DNA from 3 places in the Variovorax sp. ISS6 genome. Region 3 is predicted to be linked to each of the others. Evidence: predicted binding sites of a transcription regulator. Region 3 holds the regulator's gene; each other region holds the start of a gene.
What was found. The regulator LexA, encoded in region 3, represses DNA repair genes until DNA is damaged. The targets are predictions, from matches to a motif close to ACTGTATNNNNATACAGT.

Region 1 (3,989 bases), on a different contig from region 3:
CCGGTTGTCCTGAACGGCCAGACGCAGCGGCTTGGCGAGCATGAAGGTCGGCTGCGGCACGTCGAGCGGCCTGCACCCGATGCGAGGCGCGCGTTCGGGCGCCGGTCGCCAACGACACATCCATTCCATCCGGTGGTCCTCGACGAGGACCGGGCGCAACACGCGGTCCGGCCCCAGGCGTGCGGCGATGCGCTCGAGGACGAGCGCCAGGCTCTCACCCGACTGCTTCGTCTCGGGCAGCATGGAGAAGCTTTTTTCTTCCAACGGCTGCACCTCGTTGGTCACCAGCTCCAGATCGCCCACTGGCGCCAGCAGTTCGACCTTGACCAAGTGCTCAGCCAGAAGCCGCATCAGGTGTTCGGTGTCGCGCGTGGCATGGGCTGTTCGCACGGTCATTTCGCCGCCATCACCTGCCGCCTTCGAGCGCATGGCGTCATGGCACCAGCGCAAGGTGAAGGCAGTCACGCCTGAGCGCCGTGCCAGAAGCCATCCCGCCATCTGCAGCATCAGTCGACGAGCACCGAAAATCATCGCCGGCGCATGCTCCACACGCGCCATCAACTCGAGCTTCGCATGGAAAGTTTCCGACAGCTGGGTCCACGCATGACCGTCAGGGCGCAAGCCATACGCCTGATCCAGGGCTCCAAGCAACTGCGCGTCAAAGCGCCGGCTCAGGCCACCGCGCGGTAGGGCTCGAACCTGTCCCAAGGTCTGGCAACCCAGGCGTGCCAGTGTGGCTTGGTGCACGGCGACCTGCGTGAGTGTCTCCAACGGCAATGCATCCAACAGTTGCGCCAAGGGCTTCGCAAAGCCATTGGACAGGCCCGCTCGCGCGAGTGCGAGCGCGGCCAAGCTTGTGGGCGCCCAAGCGAGGTGTCGCACGCCAAGATCGACGCACTCTTCGCGCACCCGCTCCACCAACCGGCGCTTGCCGCCAAACAGTCGCAAACTTTGCTCGAGTTCCATCACGACGCCGGGACACGACAAAAGCGCTTCGAGGACGGCAACGCGCGGGGTGAACTGCAGGCACCAGGTCGCCAGACCGTCGAGCGCTTCAGTGCGCGGCTTCGGATCGTCCGGCAGGTTGCCCGGGAGCAATGCTGCCCACAGCATGAGGGAACTCTCTGGAATGACGCGCCGCGATCAGACGGCTCGGGTGTTGCAGGCGCGGCGTGAGGATGTCCGCCAGACCACCGGGGATCGATGGCAGACGCAGCTCCGTATCGTGCGCGGGCCCCTTGCGCTTGAGCAGTTGCACTCGCAGTTCCCAATCGATGCCGAATCGCGCTTGCAGGCGCAGCGGCGCGGCCGACGCCTCGTGCGCGGCCGCAGCCGGTCGAAAGAGGATGATCGGCGCATCGCAGCTCTGCGCGCCAACCTGCAGGCGACGAATCTGCTCCTGACGAGCCTGCGGCACCCATCCCAGCACCATGCCCGCTGCGTTGGCCCTGAGCAGCTGTTCGATCGCCCACAGCCGCTCCACGGGCTTGTCCGCGTGAATCCAGACCAGATGACGCTCGTCGAGTCCCAGATGAACAAGCCCTGGGATATGCGGAGCCTTGGGAGGCCCCACCACCACGATCTGCTTGCCTTGCAAGACCAGCGCACGCACGGCGGGCGCGAAGAGCCGCCATTCGAGAACCGTCGCCTGCACCTGCAGAACTTCGGTCAGCGAACCGCAAGGCCACCCACCACCGGGCAGTTCTGCGTCCAGGGCCTCGAAGCCACTGCTGACGATGCGGGTCACGGGGCTACCCAGGGCATCCCCCCGCCAGATCGCGGATTCCACCGCGGGCGGAAGGAGCAGCGGACGGCCTTTCGGGTCGCGCGGCGCATGGGAAGCGAAACGGGCAGGGGGCGCTTCGTCGCCACCCACCCACGACAGGGAGGCGGCCATGTGGACTCCAATACTGTATGGAAATACAGTATCCTTGAGCCTCCAGCCGTTTAGCAAGAAGGTTTACAAATTTGGCGGGTTTTTGAGGTGCGAACGCAGCACCCCTGGAGTTTCTGTGCGTTGCATCAGGCCCCAGAGGCGTACTGCCACAACGCAACGCCTAGCGAACATCAGGAGCAAGTCTTCGAGTGACGCGACGGCACGTGGGAGGTACAAGGGGAGCGCGACTGGCGGCCGAACTGGGGCGGAATGTCGCGCCCGCAGCCTTCGTTCAACTTCCAGGCGCCGGACCAAGAAAAGCCTGCTGACACATGACTGGCAACGCGACAACGATCGCAGCCACGACTTCAAGGTAGGAATGCCGGAATGCTCCGGCGGGCATGTCACAACAAGTCGATGTCGGCCGTCTTACAAGCGAAGGCTGGTGATGTTGCCAGTCTTCACACAAAAGGAAAGAAAGATCATGCAACGCGCAAATTGGTTTCAAGTCTCGCCCGAAGGTGCGAAGGCCATTGGGGGCCTTCATCACTTCGTCACCAAGGACACTGACCTTCCGGCTCAGCTCATCGACTTGGTTTTTCTCCGGGTCTCCCAGATCAATGGCTGCGCCCATTGCATCGACATCCACACACGCGATTTGATCAAGTCGGGTATGTCGGTCGACAAGGCTGTGCTGGTCCCGGTGTGGCACGAAGCGGCCTACCTGTTTTCGGATCAAGAGCGCGCAGCCCTCGCGTGGGCCGAAGAAGTGACCCTGGTCAGTGAAACGCATGCGTCCGATGAAGCTTATGCAGCCGCAGCGGCCGTCTTCAGCGAGAAGGAACTGGTCGACCTTACCCTCACGATCGCAACCATGAACGCCATCAACCGCCTCGGCGTCAGTTTCCGTCTAAAACCCCGTGCGAAAGTCGAATAACGGCCAGCCCTTGCCATCACACGACTGCAGGCAAGCGAACCAGAGTGGCGGCAAGACGCGCCAGCTTTTCTGGGTTGCGCTGCACATGGATCTTTTGGATCTGCTGGTCGCCGATCTCAAAGGACTGCGCCGATTCCAATTGCCCGTCGATGTAGCGCAATAGGCCCCATCGACCATTGAGCTTCACCAGTTGGACCTGCATCGCCCCGCCATAACGGCGGTGTGATGCAAAGTACATCAAAGCGATGCGACGTGCGCCCAGAAGAGGCGTACCAAAGCTCGGGACCAAGCCACCGCCGTCACTGAACAGCTTAGCGTGTTCGCCAAGAAGAGCTTGCAGCCCCGCGAAGTCGCCACGTGAAATCGCATGAGCGAAGTCCCGCAGCACCTGGTGTTGGTGCTCGTTGCGTACGGGCAATGCCGGCGGGCGCGGATCTTTTGCGCGAGCTTTCTCCAGTTCGCGCCGTGCACGGTGCACGATCTGTCGCGCTGCCGCTTCTGTTTTCCCTAAGATTTGAGCTACTTGGTCATAGTCAACATCGAAGACCTCGCGCAGAAGAAATGCGGCGCGGGCCTCTGGTGAGAGATGGTCAAGAAGAATCAGAAATGCTACAGAAACGTCGTCGGCCAGCGAGTAGATTTCCTCCGGATTGGTGTGGTCATCCTCAAGCAGCGGTTCGGGCAACCAATAGCCTGGATAGGTCTCGCGCCTTAGCTTCGCCGCGCGCAGCCGGTCGATTGCCATCCGAGTCGTCATCGTCACGAGCCAAGCCTCGGCATTGAGCACCTTGTTTTGGCTCTCCCTGCGGAATTCATGCCATCGCAGCCAGGCGTCTTGAACCAGATCTTCTGCCTCGTGCGCGGAAGCCAACATTCGATACCCGATGGAATAGAGACGATGCCGCACCTGTTCAAAAACGTCGGACAAATCCTGCCTACCAGTCAGAAGGTTCAAGAACTCATCAATCGTATCCCAGACATCTGCGAATGCGCTGCAGCGCTGGCCTACGGATCTGCATCTCGCACCCAGAACTGCTGCCCAATGGCTTGCGACCGCGTTTGGACTGCCTCAGAAAGCGGCCATTGCTGAGCGCTTGGACGCTCACTCACCGAGCATAAGTGAGCCAATCTGAACAGGATGGCAACGGCTGTAGCGCATGGGACGGGATCTCAACC
Region 2 (3,989 bases), 480 kb from region 3:
AGCCAAGGGCGCCGCGCCGCGCTGAGACCGTTGGGGTTCAGGCGCCGGCCTGCGCGCGGGCGAATGCCAGCGCATCGTCGAGCCGGTCGTTGCCCCAGAACATTTCCTCGCCGACGAAGAAGGTGGGCGCGCCGAAGATGCCTTTCTCCATCGCGGTCTCGGTCTGGCGGCGCAGGCGCAGCTTGTTGGCGTCCGACAGCGCCTCGTCGATCACGCGGTGCGCCGGCAGGCCCATGTCGGCGAGCAGCGCGGCCATGGTCTCGGGCGCGTCGATGTCGCGGTCCTCGGCGAAGTTCAGCTGCATCGTGCGGCGGCAGAACTCGCCGATCCACGGCTGGCCGGCGCCGGCCAGCGCGATGCGCAGCGGCAGCACGGCGGCCCGCGGGAAGTTGCTAGGCCGCCGCCAGGGCAGGCCGTACTTGCGGCACTGGCGCACCATGTCCTTCCAGACGTAGTCGCCCTTTTCCTTCTGCAGCACGAAGGGCGAGGTCTCCCAGCCCAGCGCGCGGAACACCGGCCCGAGCAGGAAGGGCTGCCAGCGCAGCGCGACGCCGTGCGCGGCGGCGGCCTGCTCGATGCGCATTGCGCTGAGGTAGCTGTAGTTGCTGCCGAAGTCGAACCAGAAATCGAGCGTGGGTGCGTTCATGGCCATGGCCTCCCTCACTCGAACACCACCAGGCAGCGCGCCTCGATGCTTTCGCGCAGCGGTGCATCGGCCGGCGCCAGCGGATGGTCGAAGGCCGCGTGCGGCGTGAAGCGCGCGACGCCGCCGAGCTGCGCGTCGTACTGCTTGAACACCAGCGCCTCGTGCCGGTCCATGCGCGAGAAGTACGACCAGCGGTGGGTGGGGGCATGGGTGGCGAGGTAGATCTCGCCGGTGCGCTTCGGATAGCGCACCTCGGCGTTCACCAGGTCGCGCGCCATCACCGTGCGCGCATCGCAGACGGCCAGCGGGGTGTCGAGCACCGGCCCGGCGATCGAGCGCCAGATGTTGACGATGCAGTAGCGCCGCACGGCGGCGGCCTCGGCCGCGCTCGCGAGCACCAGCGCGAGCCGGCGCCGGCCCGATTCCTCGGTGTAGTCGTTGTGGATGCGGCCGTTGGCGGCGGCCTTGCCGTCGGTCTTGCCGCGGCCGAAGTTCAGCGCGGCGCGCTCGGGCTCGCGCTGTCGTACCAGGTGGTCGAACACGTGGGCGCGCGCGCCGCCGGTGACCGCGAGCGCGAGCGCGGCCAGCTCGGGGTAGTAGACGGCCTGGACCTCGGCATCGTCGAGGAAGTCGGCGACCGCCGTGGGCGCCTCGCGCAGCTCGAAGCCCTCGCGCTCGATGTGGGTCGCCCGGCCGCGGGCATCGGCGATCCGCATCGCGATCCGCTCGTACTCGCCGCTTTCCCAGGGCAGGCCGGGCGGCGGCGTGAAGGCGTAGCTGTAGGGCCGCAGCGCGGTCGGCCGCAGGTAGTTGAGGTCGGCCTCGATGTCGCCGCTGGCGGGCAGCAGCGCGGCGGCGATGGCCGAGCCGGCGGGTGGGGAATGGGAAAGGGTGGCGTGCATTCCTGGGGCTCCTGGAACATGGCCCGCTGGCGACCGCTGCAGCCCATCCGCCGCGGCCACGAGGACCATTCTTCGTGAAGTCATTGGAGCGGCTCCGGCGCGGGGCTTCAAACGAGATCTTGGCGCCATCGCATGAGCCATCGGAATGGGAGAAGGGGCCCCGCAAAGAAATTTGCCGACCCGATTGCGAACCCTGAAATACTGGATAAAAATACAGTTAACAGTTTCATCATGGGCCTTCCTTCCCTCGCCTCCCTCTCTCCCGCCGCCGGCCGCGGCGTCTGGCATGCCGACGAGCTCGGCAGCGCCGACGCGCAGGTCATCGGCACCGGCCATGCCGCGCTCGACGCGCAGCTGCCGGGTGGCGGCTGGCCGGTCGGCGCCATGAGCGAGCTGCTGCAGGCCGCGCCCGAGGACCACGTCTGGCGGCTGCTGCTGCCCGCGCTGGTGCAGTCGGTGGCGGCGCGCGGCGGCCCCGTGGTGCTGATCGGTCCGCCGCGCGAACCTTTCGGCGCCTCGCTCGCGGCCCATGGCCTGCGGCCCGAGGCGCTGATGTGGGTGCGCAGCGAGGCCGCGGCCGCGCGGCTGTGGGCCTGCGAGCAGGCGCTGCGCTGCGCCGAGGTGGGCGCGGTGCTGGCCTGGCTGCCGCAGGCGCGCGTGGGCGAGCTGCGGCGGCTGCAGCTCGCGGCCGCGCAGCACGAGGCGCTGCTGTTCGTCTGCCGGCCCGAGGCGGTGGCGCAGTCGGCCTCGCCCGCGCGGCTGCGGCTGCGCATCGCGCGCTGCGAGGCCGACCCGGCGCAGATCGAGCTGCACATCCTCAAGCGCCGCGGCCCGCCGCTGGCCGCGCCGGTGATGCTGCCGGCGCGCGGCGAGCGCATGGCGGCGCTGCTCGCGGCCGCGCGGCTGCGGCGCAAGCTGCGCGCGCAGCAGCAGGGCGCGGTGGCGGTGGAGGCGGTGGAAGCACCGCCGGCCGCCAACGTGGTGCGCATCGACGCATGGAAGGCAGGAGGCGCCAATGCACTGGATCGCCTTGCAGTGGTCGCTTGAGGCGCAGGCCGAGGCCGGTGCCGCCACGGCCGCCGCCGATGCCATGCCCACGCCCGAGGCGCTGGGCTGGTGGGCGCTGCGCTACACGCCGCACGTGTGCTGGCTCGACGAGGCGCTGATGCTCGAGGTCTCGGCCTGCGAGCGCCTGTGGGGCGGGCGTTCCTCGCTGATGCGTCAGTTGCTCAACGAAAACCCCGTGCCTGCCGCCGCCGTGCTGCGCGGCGCGCAGGGCGCCACCAGCCTCGAGGCGCTGGCGCGGCTGCGGCTGTTCGTGCGCGAGGAGAAGCGGCCGCCCGAGATTCCCGCCGGCCTGCCGCTCGACACCCTGAGCGCCGCGCGCGAGCACCTCGATGCGCTCGCGCGGCTGGGCTGCCGCAGCTGGGGCGAGGTGGCGGCGCTGCCGCGCGGCGGGCTCTCGCGGCGCTTCGGTGCCGAGCTGCGCGCCGCGCTCGACATCGCCTGGGGCCTGCGCCCCGAAAGCCATGCCTGGCTCACGTTGCCCGACGTGTTCGAGCAGAAGCTCGAGCTGCCCGCGCTGGCCGAGACCGCGCCCGAGCTGATGTGGTCGGCCAACCGGTTGTTGTCGGCGCTGCAGATCTGGCTGCGTGCGCGCCAGCGCGGCGCGCGCGCGCTCGAACTCGAATGGACGCTCGACCTCAAGCGCTTCAACGGCGTGAACCTGCCGCCGACCCAGCAGGTCGCGGTGCGTACCGCCGAGCCCACGCAGGACCTCGCGCACCTGCGCCGCCTGCTGTCCGAAAAGCTCGCCCTCGCCACGCTCGCCGCGCCCGCGAGCTGGCTCAAGCTGCGCTCGCTCGAGACCGATCCGTGGGCCGGGGCGAGCACCAGTTTTCTGCCGGAGGACAACCGCAAGGGGGACAAGCTGCACGAGATGGTGGAGCGGCTGAGCGTGCGGTTGGGGGCGATGCAGGTGCTAGTGCCGCGGGCGCGGGCGGATCATCGTGCCGAGCACACGCAGGCCTGGCAGCCGGCGTTGCGCACCGTGCAGCCGGCCCAGCCCGCACCCAGCAAGGCCCGCAGGGAGACGCAGGCCGAGGCCTCCCAGCCCGATGCCATCTATCCGCCCTGGCTGCTGCCCCAGCCCTTGCTGCTCGAAATGGACGGCGAGCGCCCCTGTTATGGCGGTCCGCTGAGCAAGCTGATCGGGCCGCAGCGGATCGAGGCGGGCTGGTGGGGCGGCAAGGAGGATGGCGGGCAGCCCGCGATGCGCGACTACTACGTGGCCGAGAGCCCCGAAGCCGGCTTGCTGTGGATCTTCCGCGAGCGCCCCTCGGCACGGTTCTCCACGGGCGAGGTGCGCTGGTACCTGCAGGGCTTCTATGCCTGAACTCAGCGACAGGCAGATGCGCAATCGCCAGCCGGCGCAGGTGCAT
Region 3 (3,989 bases):
GATCAGCGCGCCGATGGGCAGGCCCAGCACCGAGGCCATCGACCAGCCGAGGAAGACGAAGGTGACCGCGCGCCCGCGCTGTTCGGGCGGCACCAGCATGCCGGCGCAGGCGGCCGCCTGGGGCGTGAAGATGGCCGGCGCGATCACCGCCAGCATGCGCACCGGCAACAGGGCGCCGAAGCTCGGCATGAAGACCGACACCGCGTGCCAGGCGGCGTACCACAGCATCGTGAGGGCCAGCAGCCGGCGCCGGTCCCAGCCGGCCACCGCGGCCGCGAGCAGCGGCGCGCCGAGGCAGGTGACGAAGGCCGCGGCCGTGATCAGCTGACCCGCGGTGGCGGCGCTGACATCGAGCGAGACGCTGATCTCGTTGAGCGTGCCCGGCACCACCATCACCCCGGTGCCGATCACGAAGTTGCCGGCGAGCAGCGCCCAGAGTGCGCCCCTCGGCGCCGGCTGGCTCACGGTTTCACCGCCGGACCTGCAGTGCGCCGGGGTTGACGATGTTGGTGGGGTTGCCCTTGATGAAGCTCACGACGTTGTCGAAGGCCTGGCCGAAGTACATCTCGTAGCTCTCCTGCTCCACGTAGCCGATGTGCGGCGTGCAGATGCAGTTCTCGAGGCGCAGCAGCGCATGGCCCTGCAGCGGCGGCTCGCTCTCGAACACGTCGATCGCCGCCAGCCCGGGGCGGCCGCGATTGAGCGCCGCGAGCAGCGCATCGGACTCGACCAGCTCGGCGCGCGAGGTGTTGACGAACAGCGAGGTCGGCTTCATGCGCGAGAGGTCCTCGAGCGTGATCAGGCCGGTGGTCTCGTCGTTGAGCCGCAGGTGCACCGACAGCACGTCGGCCATCGCGAAGAACTCCTGGCGGCTCTGCGCCACCTGGAAGCCGTCGGAGCGTGCCTTGGTGCAGCTCGCCTCGCGGCCCCAGATCACCACCTGCATGCCGAAGGCCTGCCCATAGCGCGCGACGAGCTGGCCGATGCGGCCATAGCCCCAGACGCAGAGCGTCTTGCCCTTGAGCACCGAGCCGAGGCCGAAATTGGGCGGCATCGAGGCCGACTTGAGCCCCGACTGCTGCCAGGCGCCATGCTTGAGGTTGCTGATGTACTGCGGCAGCCGGCGCATGGCCGACATGATCAGCGCCCAGGTCAGTTCGGCCGGCGCCTGCGGCGAGCCCGAACCCTCGGCCACGGCCACGCCGCGCTCGGTGCAGGCGGCCACGTCGATGTGGCTGCTGATACGGCCCGTCTGCGAGATCAGCTTGAGCTTGGGGAGTTTCTCGATCAGCTGGCGCGAGATCTGGGAGCGCTCGCGGATCAGGACGATCACGTCGGCGTCCTTGAGGCGCACCGAGAGTTGGCCGATGCCCTTGACGGTGTTGGTGTAGACCTTGGCTGCGTAGGCATCGAGCTTCGAAGCACAGTGCAGCTTGCGCACCGCATCCTGGTAATCGTCGAGGATCACAATATTCATGGCATGCCATTGTGCCTCGCAGCATGGAATCGGCGCGCCGTAGAACGTTTGGATACGGCCCTGCCGCCCTCGAGGGGCGAAAACGGGGCGAAGGCCGGAGAAGCGGCTCGAAGGCCGGGCAAAGGGCGAGGTTGCCCATGGACCCGGCCCCGAGGCGGCGCGCGAGACGCGCCGAAGGACGCTTTCAGTGCAGGTGCGCGGGGCGGGCCGCCCCGGCGGGTGCTTCGAGCGCTTCGAGCGCGGCGAGGCGATCGAGCTCGGCGCACACGTCGGCCATCCGGCCCGAGATCACCACCCGGTTGCTGTTGCGCGCGCCGCCCTGCTGGCGATCGACGAGACGCACCACCCGCAGCGGACGCGAGGGCGCCTGCGCCGCGGGCGTGGCCGGGAATGCGTTCGGGGCGCCATCGCCACGAGCCGCGCGCGACGGCCGTACCGACACGTAGCGCAGCTCGCTGGCGCACAGGCTCTCATCGTTGCGGCGCGCGGGGCGGGCGGGCAGCCAGCGGTTCGCGAGCGATTGCAGCGGCATCCAAAGATCGACGAAGGTGAGGAGGGCGATTCCCATGTGAACTCCAAGAAGGTTTGAGGTTGAACACAGGCAGGATTCGTTGTCATCGGGCGCAGCAGGGTGATGGCGACCAAGCGCCATACGCCCGCCACCTGCGGCGACCGGATGGGGTATGCGGGATGCGGATCCGCGAAGCGGCTCGGCGATGCAGACCGCCGGGCCGGCTCGGCGGGGCTACATCAGCATGGTGTTTCGGATCAGGCCGACCGCGAGGCCTTCGATTTCGAAGGGTTCGCCGGGTTGGACCACGATGGTCGGGTAGTCGGGGTTCTCGGCGTGCAGCTCGATCACCTGCTTGTTGCGCTTGAGGCGCTTGACGGTCACCTCGTCGCCGAGGCGCGCCACCACGATCTGGCCGTTGCGCGCCTCCTTGGTGGCCTGCACGGCGAGCAGGTCGCCGTCCATGATGCCGGCGTCGCGCATCGACATGCCGCGCACCTTGAGCAGGTAGTCGGGCTGGCGCTGGAACAGCGTGTTTTCGACGTAGTAGGTCTGGTCGACGTGCTCCTGCGCGAGGATCGGCGAACCGGCGGCGACGCGGCCGATGAGCGGCAATGCGAGCTGGGCCATGCCGGGCAGCGAGAGCGAGAACTGGCTGTTGCGCGACTCGGCGAGCGAACGCAGTGCATCGCCCTTGAGGCGGATGCCGCGCGAGGTGCCGCTCACGAGTTCGATGACGCCCTTCCGGGCCAGCGCCTGCAGGTGTTCCTCGGCCGCGTTGGCGGAGCGAAAGCCCAGCTCGCTCGCGATTTCGGCACGGGTGGGCGGCGCCCCGGTGCGGGCGATGGCGCTCTGGATCAGATCGAGGATCTGCTGCTGGCGGGCGGTAAGCTTCACGGCGAACTGCATGGTGGTTCCTTGCGGCACTGGCTGAACATCCAGTACCTGTATTTTTAACCAGTTTTTCAAAGTTGGCAAGCGATGGCGACTTCTTCCCCCTCGAATCCGCGGCGCGTGGTGGTGCTCGGCACCGGCGGCACCATCTCGGGCCGCGCGGCGAACAGCGGCGACAACATCGGCTACACCGCCGGCGAGGTGGGCGTGGCCGACCTGCTCGGCGGCATCGAGGCGCCCGCTGGCGTGACGCTGGCGGCGGAGCAGGTGGCGCAGGTCGACAGCAAGGACATGTCCTTCGCGATCTGGCGCGCGCTGGCGCTGCGCTGCGCCCACTGGCTGGCGCAGCCCGACGTGGCCGGCGTGGTGATCACCCATGGCACCGACACGCTCGAGGAGACCGCCTTCTTCCTCCAGTCGGTGCTGGCGCCGCGCAAGCCCATCGTGCTGACCTGCGCCATGCGCCCGGCCTCCGCGCTGTCGCCCGACGGCCCGCAGAACGTGCGCGACGCGATCGCCGTGGCCGCGACGCCGGATGCGCAGGGCGTGACCGCGGTCTGCGCGGGCACGGTGCTCGGTGCCTTCGACGTGCAGAAGGTGCACACCTACCGGCTCGATGCCTTCGACGCGGGCGACGCGGGGCCGGTGGGCTACGTGGAGGAGGGCGAGGTGCGGCGCGTGCGTGGCTGGCCGTCTTCGGAAGCAGGCGCGGTCCTTGACCGTCTTCCCGAGGACGAGGCTGCATGGCCGCGCGTGGAGATCGTGACGAGCCACGCGGGCGCGAGCGGTGCGTTGATCCATGCGCTGCGTGCGCATGGCGCGGCCACCTCGCCGCTGCGCGGCCTCGTGCTGGCGACCACCGGCAACGGCACGCTGCACCATGCGCTCGAGGCGGCCGCACTCGAGGCGCAGGAGGCCGGCATCGCGGTGCTGCGCGCCACCCGCTGCACGCAGGGGCGCATCCTGGCGAAGCCGGGCGACAAGCTGCGCGACGCGGGCACGCTGACGCCGGTCAAGGCGCGCATCGCGCTGACGCTCGCGCTGATCTGAAAACGGGGGGCAAAGAAAAAGCCGCGTCGCGGGACCCGGGGCCCGCGCGCGGCTCGC

Region 1: the regulator LexA is predicted to act here: its motif matches at 1,910-1,927, upstream of imuA (translesion DNA synthesis-associated protein ImuA).
Region 2: the regulator LexA is predicted to act here: its motif matches at 1,749-1,766, upstream of imuA (translesion DNA synthesis-associated protein ImuA).

Annotation. Positions count from the first base shown of each region.
Region 1 is NZ_JAWRZC010000002.1:1,167,295-1,171,283, reverse strand. Features, by position in the region: gene AC1HIL_RS37100 (Y-family DNA polymerase) at 1-1,113, opposite strand, end outside; gene imuA (translesion DNA synthesis-associated protein ImuA) at 1,055-1,897, opposite strand; gene AC1HIL_RS37090 (carboxymuconolactone decarboxylase family protein) at 2,361-2,813, shown strand; gene sigJ (RNA polymerase sigma factor SigJ) at 2,830-3,768, opposite strand.
Region 2 is NZ_JAWRZC010000001.1:5,083,492-5,087,480, reverse strand. Features, by position in the region: gene AC1HIL_RS23655 (LysR substrate-binding domain-containing protein) at 1-25, shown strand, start outside; gene AC1HIL_RS23650 (2-hydroxychromene-2-carboxylate isomerase) at 38-652, opposite strand; gene AC1HIL_RS23645 (CmcJ/NvfI family oxidoreductase) at 661-1,548, opposite strand; gene imuA (translesion DNA synthesis-associated protein ImuA) at 1,780-2,595, shown strand; gene AC1HIL_RS23635 (Y-family DNA polymerase) at 2,564-3,943, shown strand; gene AC1HIL_RS23630 (error-prone DNA polymerase) at 3,936-3,989, shown strand, end outside.
Region 3 is NZ_JAWRZC010000001.1:4,599,621-4,603,609, reverse strand. Features, by position in the region: gene AC1HIL_RS21365 (MFS transporter) at 1-465, opposite strand, end outside; gene AC1HIL_RS21360 (D-2-hydroxyacid dehydrogenase family protein) at 470-1,477, opposite strand; gene AC1HIL_RS21355 (hypothetical protein) at 1,662-2,045, opposite strand; gene lexA (transcriptional repressor LexA) at 2,223-2,897, opposite strand; gene AC1HIL_RS21345 (asparaginase) at 2,970-3,932, shown strand.